Regions from separate parts of the Leeia sp. genome, predicted to be linked through region 2. Evidence: predicted binding sites of a transcription regulator. Region 2 holds the regulator's gene; the other holds the start of a gene.

The links. The regulator FNR, encoded in region 2, switches genes on or off when oxygen is low (the NO sensors DNR and NnrR bind a similar motif). The targets are predictions, from matches to a motif close to TTGATNNNNATCAA.
Region 1: the regulator FNR is predicted to act here: its motif matches at 1,882-1,895, upstream of ACE3O2_RS11885 (4-hydroxyproline epimerase).

What each region holds. Positions count from the first base shown of each region.
Region 1 covers NZ_JAYREC010000004.1:215,418-220,546, forward strand. Annotated here, with positions in the region: gene ACE3O2_RS11880 (NAD(P)/FAD-dependent oxidoreductase) at 1-804, opposite strand, end outside; gene ACE3O2_RS11885 (4-hydroxyproline epimerase) at 807-1,817, opposite strand; gene ACE3O2_RS11890 (dihydrodipicolinate synthase family protein) at 2,275-3,180, shown strand; gene ACE3O2_RS11895 (aldehyde dehydrogenase family protein) at 3,269-4,696, shown strand; gene ACE3O2_RS11900 (GntR family transcriptional regulator) at 4,804-5,129, shown strand, end outside.
Region 2 covers NZ_JAYREC010000002.1:646,862-651,990, reverse strand. Annotated here, with positions in the region: gene ACE3O2_RS08760 (peroxiredoxin) at 1-31, opposite strand, end outside; gene ACE3O2_RS08755 (DUF2325 domain-containing protein) at 178-513, shown strand; gene ACE3O2_RS08750 (hypoxanthine-guanine phosphoribosyltransferase) at 606-1,160, shown strand; gene ACE3O2_RS08745 (BMP family ABC transporter substrate-binding protein) at 1,230-2,315, opposite strand; gene ACE3O2_RS08740 (LysR family transcriptional regulator) at 2,406-3,326, opposite strand; gene fnr (fumarate/nitrate reduction transcriptional regulator Fnr) at 3,361-4,116, opposite strand; gene ACE3O2_RS08730 (hypothetical protein) at 4,288-5,129, shown strand, end outside.

The DNA.
Region 1 (5,129 bases), on a different contig from region 2:
CTTGTAGCCCAGTTGCTTCGCCAGCTCGCCCGACCAAACCCCCGCGGCCACCACCACATGATCTGCTTTGAGTGTGTCGCCCCCCGCAAGTTTCACCCCGGTCACCCGCCCCTGCTCCAGCAGGAAGGCCGAGACCGACTGACGTACCTGGGTGACACCCTCTGCCATCGCCTTGCGGGCAATCCCTTCCGTGAAGACATAGGGATCGTCCACATGAGACCATGATGGCACATGCACCGCGTGCTGCCAGCGCGGGTCCAGCGCAGGCTCCAGGCTCTTGAGCTGCCCCCCCTCCACCACATCACAGCGGATGCCATGGTCACGCTTGATCTGCCATTTGGCGGCATCCTTGGCAAGGTCTCCGGGTCCGTCATACACAGTCAACGAGCCATGTCGTCGCCAGATCGCATTCACCCCCGCCCAATGAGCCAGCGGCTCCAGATCAGCATAGACACGGTTAAGCAACTGCGCCATGGCGGAGGTCAAACTTTGCATCTTGCTGCGTCGACCGGCCCAGACAAAACGCAACAGCCATGGGGTCAATGAGGGCAGGTAGCGCCACTGCAAGGCCAGCGGTCCCAGCGGGTCCATCATCCAGCCCGGAATGCGGCGGAATACCCCCGGCTCGGACAGCGGCACAATGTCACTCACGGCAAAGGCACCGGCATTGCCAAACGACGTGGAGCGGCCTGGCGCTTCTGCATCGACCAGCACCACTTCATGCCCGTCCTGCCGCAACCAGGCGGCACAACAAATGCCGACGATGCCCGCCCCAACCACAACAACCTGTTTGCGCGCCGTCATGGTCAGGCCACCTCAAAACCGTGACAGTAGGGGTCACGCGGATCCAGCGTGATCTGGCTGGTACCGGTAATCACCGCCCAGCCTTCAATGCTGGGCACCATCGCAGCGTAATCACCCACCTTGGTTTCAGCCTCAATACGGCCGATGAACTGGCTGCCAATGATGCTCTCGTGCACAAACTGGTCGCCTGCCTTCAGCAGGCCACGGCCATAGCGCTGTGCCATGCGGGCCGAGGTACCGGTCCCGCAGGGCGAGCGGTCAATGGCTGCCTCGCCATACAGCACGGCATTACGTGCATCCGAGCCTGGCTGGCGCGGCGCACCGGTCCACAGGCAGTGCCGCACGCCACGAATCTTGGGGTCTTCCGGATGCACAAACTCATAGTGTTCGTTCAGATACTGGCGCACCGCCCGCCCCATCTCCACCAGTTCAGAAGGCTTGAAATCCGCCATGTCACGGAAATTCTCCTGCGCTTCCACAATGGGGTAGAAGTTGCCCCCATAGGCGATGTCCACCTTCAGCTCACCCAGTTGCGGGATCACCACCTTGACATCGGTACGGAACAGGAAAGACGGTACATTGGTAATACGCACGCCTTTGACGTATTGACCATCCATCTCATAGCGGGCCACCACCAGGCCTGCAGGCGTTTCCAGCCGCAGTTCCCCCGGTGTACGCGGCGTGACCAGCCCACGCTCAATGGCAAAAGTTACTACCCCAATGGTGCCATGACCGCACATCGGCAGGCACCCGCTGGTTTCAATGTACAAGACAGCAATATCGCAGTCAGGGCGGGTCGCCGGGTACAGGAAAGCACCCGACATCTGGGCATGGCCACGCGGCTCGAACATCAGACCGGTACGAATCCAGTCGAACTGTTCCATGAAATGAACCCGCCGCTCCCCCTGGTTTGCGCCCAGCAAAGGGGGATGATTGCTCACGACCAGCCGAACCGGATTGCCACAGGTGTGTCCGTCGATGCAGTGGAAGGTATGAGCCGTACGAGGCGACATTACGGCTGATGCATGGGAGGTTTCATGATTGTTCATGGTATTGATCTGATTACCAAACAGGGTTTTGAAAAACATCAAAAAGGCCAAACATTCACCGGCAAAGTGACCTGATGACCAAACAAGGAAAACAGTCAGCATCCATTAAACTGCCACACCATACACAATGGCATGCTGGAAATGCCTGTCTTCTCACCGGGTTACCCCTTGCAATATGTATATTGTATACATTACAAGACGGTGGAGAACAAGCCTTTTTCCAGCCTGCATAATCATCTACGTATTACTACGCATCACATGGGGTGTACGCTTGTAGTTCTACGGTGCAACCTAATTTATTTGCTGTACATATTGAATATTGTATACAAAAAAGATATGATGCGCAGCATACCCGAGCATTCAGGGCTGCCACTACAGTCCGGATGTCAGGTCTGACCAATCAAAGATGGAGAGTAAACTCATGGCTTGCCCCTGGACTGGCGTTTATCCGGCTGTTACCACCAAGTTCACCGCCGACGGCGCTCTGGATCTTGCAGGTACCCAACAACACATTGAGTGGCAGATTGACTGCGGCGCAGATGGCATCATCGTCTGCGGCTCGCTGGGCGAGAACTCCACCCTGTCCTTTGATGAAAAGCTGGCGGTACTGGGCGCAGGTCTGAAAGCCAGCCGTGGCCGCGTGCCGGTACTGTTGACGGTGGCCGAAGGCACCACAGCAGATGCGTGCCGTCTGGCCAAGCTAGCGGAAGAGCAAGGTGCCAATGGTCTGATGGTACTGCCGGGCATGCGCTATGTGTCCGACCGCCGTGAAACCATCGCACACTACCGCGCCGTGGCCCAGGCCAGCAAGCTGCCGATCATGCTCTACATCAATCCGCTGGCCTACGTGGTGGACATCACGCCGGACATGCTGGTGGAAATGGCCGATGAGCCAAACTTCGTGGCCATCAAGGAATCCACCGGCGACGTGCGCCGCGTTACCCAGGTGATCAACGCTTGCGGTGACCGCTATGGCATCTTCTGCGGCGTGGACGATCTGGCGATGGAAGAAATGGCCATGGGCGCTACCGGCTGGGTGGCGGGTCTGGTGACCGCATTCCCGAAAGAGACCGTGACCATCTACCGTCTGGTGCAAGCCGGCCGCTGGGAAGAGGCCCGTGCCATCTACCGCTGGTTCCAGCCGCTGCTGCGTCTGGACATCTCCACCAAGCTGGTACAGAACATCAAGCTGGCAGAAGCCATCGTGGGTGTTGGCACTGAGCACGTGCGTGCGCCGCGCCTGCCGCTGGTTGGCGAAGAACGCGCCCAGGTCGAGAAGATCATTCGCACTGCGCTGGAAAAGCGCCCGACCCTGCCGCAAATCTGATTCTCATCTGCCCTCCCCCAACCCGGCGCCTGGTGCGCCGGGTTTGTCATTACGGTGAAGCTGCCTCCTCCACGGAAAAGGAACTGCCATGTTTGCCAATCTGATCAACGGTGAATGGGTTCAGAGCGCCCACGCCATTGTCAACCGCAACCCCTCCGACCTGTCTGATGTGATCGGCGAGTACGCCAGTGCCGATCGTCAGCAAACTCTGGATGCCATTGCCGCGGCGCGGCAGGCTGCCCCTGCCTGGGCAGCCACCACCCCGCAGCAGCGGTTTGACATCCTCGACCGTGCAGGCAGCGAAATTCTGGCCCGCAAGGAAGAGCTGGGGCGCCTGCTCAGCCGTGAAGAAGGCAAGATTCTGGCCGAGGGGATGGGTGAAGTCGTTCGTGCCGGCAATATCTTCAAATACTTTGCCGGTGAGTGCCTGCGCCAGCACGGCGAGGTACTGGATTCCGTGCGCCCTGGAATTGAAGTCAGCATCACCCGCGAGCCATTGGGTGTCGTCGGTATCATTGCTCCGTGGAACTTTCCGATTGCCATCCCGGCCTGGAAGATTGCCCCTGCGCTGGCTTATGGCAATGCCGTGGTCTTCAAGCCCGCCAGCGTGGTTCCGGCCTCCAGCTGGGCGCTGGCTGACATCCTGCACCGGGCAGGTGTTCCCGCCGGGGTCTTCAATCTGGTGATGGGCAGTGGCCGTGAAGTGGGTGATGTGTTGCTGAACGCCGGGCTGGATGGCATCAGCTTCACCGGCTCGCAAGATACCGGCAAGAAAGTGGCAGCCGCCTGCCTTGGCAGCGGCAGCAAGTTCCAGCTGGAAATGGGCGGCAAGAACCCGCTGGTGGTGCTGGACGATGCCGACCTCAAGCTGGCGGTGGAGGCTGCCATCAATGGGGCTTACTTCTCGACTGGTCAGCGTTGCACCGCTTCCAGTCGTCTGGTGGTGACTGCGGGTATCCATGATGCCTTTGTCGAGGCCATGGTGTCGCGCCTGAAGACCTTGAAGGTGGGGCACGCGCTGGATATCAGCAGCCACATTGGCCCGGTCGTGGATGCGGGGCAGTTGCAACAGGATCTCGACTATGTCGGCATCGCCACGGCAGAAGGCGGACTGCTGGCATATGGTGGAGAACGCCTGCAAGCCGAGAAAGACGGCTACTACATGAGCCCGGCGCTGATCACCGGCACCCATAGCCAGATGCGCATTAACCGTGAAGAAGTGTTTGGCCCGGTCGCCAGCGTCATCAAGGTGGCAGACTTTGAAGAAGCGCTGACCATTGCCAACGACACGCCCTTTGGGCTGGTCTCCGGCATCTGTACCCAGTCACTCAAGCTGGCCACCCAGTTCCGCCGCCGCGCAGCAGCGGGTATGGTGATGGTGAACCTGCCGACCGCCGGGGTGGATTATCATGTCCCGTTCGGCGGCCGCAAAGGCTCCAGCTATGGTCCACGTGAGCAAGGTCGCTACGCGGCCGAGTTTTACACCACGGTGAAGACCGCCTACGTAGCAGCTTGACGTCCGGGAGCTCCCGGCCTGCCAGGCCGGGAGCAGTGGACATTTTGTCTGGCGGGTGATAAAACCGCATATTACAACAGGCGTCTGCCCATACCACGAGAACCCGCATGTCCAAACCTCCGCTGATTGCCCGACAAACCCTGACTGGTGCGGTAACGGAAGCCCTGCGCAACCAGATCCTGACCGGCGAGCTGCCAGATGGCATGCAGCTGCGGCAAGAGGCGCTGTCCCAGGAGTTTGGCGTCAGCCGCGTACCGGTACGAGAAGCGTTGCGTCAGCTGGAAGCCGAAGGTCTGGTGCAAATCCTGGATCACAAAGGCGCTACCGTCACCCAGTTTTCTTTTACCGATGTAAAGGAACTGCTGGACATCCGGGCTCTGGTTGAATGTGACCTGCTGCAGCGGGCCATCCCTTTACAGTCGGAAGCCGAGCT
Region 2 (5,129 bases):
CGGTGAACGAAGGTACAGTCTGGTTCAGCATGCAGGACTCCATGAGGCTTCAGTGTTCAGCATCGCTGATTCTGTGCGGGGATGCAAGGGGTTCGCGCAGCCTGATGGCAGACTTGACACGACATGCCCGCCACATAATATAATGATAATGGTTATCATTAATGTATGGACGCAAACATGAACGCCATGATCATCGGTGCCGATACCCTGGGTAACATTCCGCAGCTGCTGCTGGACCATGGCATCCAGATTTCACGTCACATCACGGGTCGCAATGCATCGCACCAGCGCAAGCTGCCGGGGCTGCCGAAGGATACCCAGTTGCTGATCCTGTTCACGGATTTTCTGGGCCACAATGTGATGCGCCATTTCCGTGCCCTGGCGCAAGAAAATGGGGTACCGGTGATGGCGTGCCGTCGCTCCGTCTGTGCCATCAAGGAGACGTTGGTGCAGTGTGGCATTGGCCAGCCGTGCCAAGGTTGCCCCAAGCAGTCTGGCAAACGCAACCATTGAGCGGGCCAAACGGGGAAATACGGTTCACCACCCTTTAACCGGCGGGCCGGGTAGTTTAAAATGCCGCTTTGCATAAGCCGTGAATCCCGACCATGTCGAACGCCCATATTGAAGCCCAGCGCGTACTGGATGAAGCTGATTGCCTGCATGACCACGCCGAGGTCGAGGCAGCGCTGGCCCGCATGGCCAGCCAGATTACCAGCCGGCTGGCAGATCAAGATCCTTTGTTGTTCTGTGTGATGAATGGCGGGCTGATCGTTACGGGTCAGTTGTTGCCGCGTTTGACCTTTCCCCTGCAGTGCGAGTACCTGCATGCCACCCGCTATGGCAAGGAAACTTCGGGTGGGCGTCTGGCCTGGGTAGTGAAGCCGACGGAGCCGGTCAAAGGCCGTACCGTTCTGGTGGTGGACGATATTCTGGATGAAGGGCATACCCTGGCAGAAATCGTGCGTTACTGCCGAGAAGAAGGTGCAGCCGAGGTGCTGGTGGCCGTGCTGGTGGACAAGCTGCATGATCGCAAGGCACCGGGCATCAAGGCCGATTTCATCGGGCTGGAAGTGGCCGACCGCTTCCTGTTCGGTTTTGGCATGGATTACAAAGGTTACTGGCGTAATGCGCCAGGCATTTATGCGGTGAAGGGGCTGTAGAATTGGTTAGCCTCGCGCCGCCAACAAAAAACCGGCCAACTGGCCGGTTTTTTGTTGGCGGCTATCGCCTTACTTCGGCACCGTACCTTCCACACCTTCCACGTACCAGGTAATGCCATGCATGTCGCCATCAGACAAGGTTTTGCCTGCAGCTACTTTCACGGCACCAGTGTTGTCCTTGATCGGACCGGCGAAGATTGGGGCTTTGCCGGAGATGATGTCGGCACGGCGAGCGGCCAGTTTCTTCTTCACATCTTCCGGCAGGCTCTTGTTCAGCGCGCCCAGATCAATCATACCTTCTTTCAGGCCCCACCAGATGGGTTCGTTCTTCCAGTTGCCATCCATCGCGGCCTTGACGGCCTTGGTGTAATACACCCCCCAGTTGATCTGGCTGGCGGCCAGGTGGGCATCGGCGCCGAACTTGGTCATGTCCGAATCCCAACCGAAGGCTTTCACCTTTTTCTCCTGAGCGGTTTGCACCACGGCTGCGGAGTCGGTGTTCTGCATCAAGGTATCGACGCCTTGGGCGATCAGGGTTTCAGCCGCCTGGCGCTCCTTGGCCGGGTCGTACCAGCTGTTGATCCAGATGACCTTGACGGTGGCCTTCGGGTTGTTGGCGCGTGCGCCGAGGGTGAAGGCGTCAATATTGCGTACCACTTCCGGAATCGGCACCGAGGCCACCACGCCCAGTTTGCTGGTCTTGCTGGTCAGGCCCGCCACATAACCGGCCAGATAGGCACCTTCATAGGTGCGGACATCGTAGGTGCCGACGTTCTTGTCGCTCTTGAAACCGGTGGCGTGCAGGAACACAGTGTTCGGGAACTGCTTGGCCACCTTCAGCGTCGGGTTCATATAGCCAAAGGAGGTGGTGAAGATCACCTTGTTGCCATCTTGCGCCAGCTTGCGGATCACCCGTTCGGCATCCGCTCCTTCCGGTACGCTTTCCACAAACGTGGTTTTTACCTTGCCTGGGAACATCTTTTCGACGGCCTGACGGCCTTGATCATGGGCGTAGGTCCAGCCAGCATCACCCACCGGGCCCACATAGACGAAGCCTACCTTGAAGGGCTCGGCAGCGTGTGCCACACCAATGACCCCACTCACCACGAGGGCGGCAGTCAGCTGTTTGAGTACGGTTCTGCGCGAAATAACCACAAGTTGCTCCTTTGCATCAAAAGTTGCACCGTGACGGTGGGGGGTATTCGGGGCGGCCAGACGGCCGGGTTGTCATGAATTGTAGACCGTTTACAGCATGACGGGGGGATGCAGCAGCTTCTGCATCAGGTCGGGTTGATCAAGCCGCTTCAGCCACCATTGCAGGGCGTTGCCGCTATCGCTGGCACGCCAGGCCAGATGGAAAGGGTGAGGTAAGCGTTGATCCACCACTTGTTTGTGGATCAAGCGCCCTTGTCGCAGGTAAGGCTCTGCAATCTCCCGGGCCAGATAGCCGCAGGCCAGACCGCTGAGCTGGATCGTCAGCTTGGTCGGCATGTCGGGTACGTGCAGGATTTCCTGACCACTGAGAATGCCGGACGAGCGTGGTGGCAGGCTGCGAGAGGTGTCCGCGACGGCAACCGAGCGATGCCACAGGATATCTTGTGGCTGCAGGGGTTCCGGCAATTCGGCCAGAGGATGATTGGGTGCGACACAGAACACGAAATCCAGCGACCCGATGGTACGGGTGGAAAAACCACCGCCCGCCGGAGCATCACCCGGCGCGCCAACCACCAGATCGGAGCGTCGGGTCAGCAGCGAATCCCAGGTTCCCCCCAATACCTCATGGGTGATGCGGATACGGGTACCACTACCTTGTGCATAGAAATCCGTTAGCATGGGCAGCAGTGCGCTGCTGGGGAAGAGGGTGTCCATGGCAATGGACAGCTCGGTCTCCCAGCCTGTGGCAACCCGCTTGACCCGGCTTTCCAGCTCACCTGCTGCACGCAGCAGGTGGCGGCCTTCTCGCAGCAACTCTTGCCCAGCCGGCGTGAGTCGTGCGCGATGCCCGCTGCGGTCAAACAGCTTGACATCCATATCCTGCTCAAGCTTTTGAACGATATAGGTAATCGCAGACGGTACGCGATGCAGCACTTCGGCAGCTGCAGCAAAGCTGCCCTGGCGATCGATGGTATCCAGAACGGTAAGGGCATCCAGACTCAGGCGCAGCATGTACAGACCTTCCTGTGTCCTGAAGTGTGCAGGGTTAGGCTTTGCCTGCACATCCCGACAACACCTGTTTCAGGGCGGGCAGGTCCAGGATTTCGATTTCCTTGTTGTGGACCCGGATCAGCCCCTGATCCTGGAAACGCGAGAAGCCGCGACTGATGGTTTCCAGCTTGAGCCCCAGATAGCTGCCAATTTCCTCACGCGTCATGCGCAGCACAAAGCTGCGGGAGGAGTAACCGCGCAAGGCAAAGCGTTGTGACAGGTTCAGCAGGAAAGCAGCCAAGCGTTCCTCGGCCTTCATATTACCCAGCAACATCATGACGCCATGGTCTCGTACGATTTCACGGGACAGCACCTTGTAGAAATTATTCTGCAAGGAAGGGATATGCCGGCTCAGTTCCTCCAGATCGGCAAACGGAATCTCGCAGACCTCGGAGTCTTCCAGCGCAATGGCACCGCAGCTATGCGTCTCCGTGCTGATGGCGTCCAGCCCCAGCAATTCGCCTGCCATCTGGAAACCGGTGACTTGCTCGCGGCCATCTTCTGACAGCACGCTCATCTTGAAGAAACCCAGTCGCACCGCAAACAGGGAGCGCATGGCATCACCAGCTCGGTATAGCGGCTCACCCTTTTTGACTTTGACGCGCTGGGTGATGACGGTTTCCAGCTGGTTCATTTCATCACTGTTCAGGCCCAGCGGCAAACACAGCTCGCGCAGGCTACAACTGGAGCACGCTACCTTGAGGTGCTTGAGGGACACTTCCTGAATAGGGATGGTGGAGGTATGGTTCATGCCAAATCGGTAAGGTGTTGATACAGGTCAACCACGAACGGGCGGGGTATGGGCATAGTGGCAAAAACTGCTCACAACCCCAACCCAACCATGCCCGTCCTCTCGCTTGGTCAACATCATAGCCTGAATGCGGATTTTCCGACAGTGGCCGTCCCACGTGGCTGGGGACAAATGTTGTCTTTCAACATGGACGACATCGCCGCTTTCCCCGCACTTCGCCAGATTCGACAGCCCCGGCTGAATGACGCAGCCGTCGGGCGAGCCTGGTCGCGCCCGGCGATCGGCCGTCTGCCACCCGCGCTGTGCATGACGGAATGCTGGCCGCGCAAGCCGGCGGCAGTGCAGCCTGTACAAGAGGCCATTACGCTGGAGTGGCAGCAGTGGTGCGCCTTGCTGGGCAAGCGTCAACCGACCCAGATGCAGCTGCATGTGTCAGCGCATCCACAGGTTTTTGCGCTGGCGCTGGCCGACTGGCTGCAGCGGCGTGACTCCGTGTCTCCAAGTATGCCTTGTGGCATCGTACTGTATCTGGGGCAGGCGGATGTGCCGGATTGCTCAGGCGTGCCTGGCGCTGACGTGATGCTGCGCAGCATGGCGGGGGGCGAGTCCGGTTTCCATGCCTTATGCCTCACCGTACTGCCCGCTGTGTTGCAACAGGCTGGCGGCAGGGTCGGTGTGGAACTGTGGCTGGGACAGCTCATGGATGCGGAGGCCATGGCACAGGTGCACGCCTTGTTGCTCATGCAGCCCGCCCGGTTTTGTTTGCGGGGTGTGGTGGCGGCAGCCGTATCCGCCAGCCAGCTGTTGCAACAAAAAGAGCAGCTGTATCAGGTGTTGCAATGGCTGGATGAGCTGGGTTATGGCCATCTGGCGGGCGGCTGGTTTACCCGTGCAGATGACCCATGGCGGCATGCGCAGCGGCTCGGTCGACTGATGTTGACCGGGGAGGGTGATCTGATCGCGGAGGATGGCGAGTGGATTGGTCTTGGGCCAGGGGCCAGCACTTTGCTGGG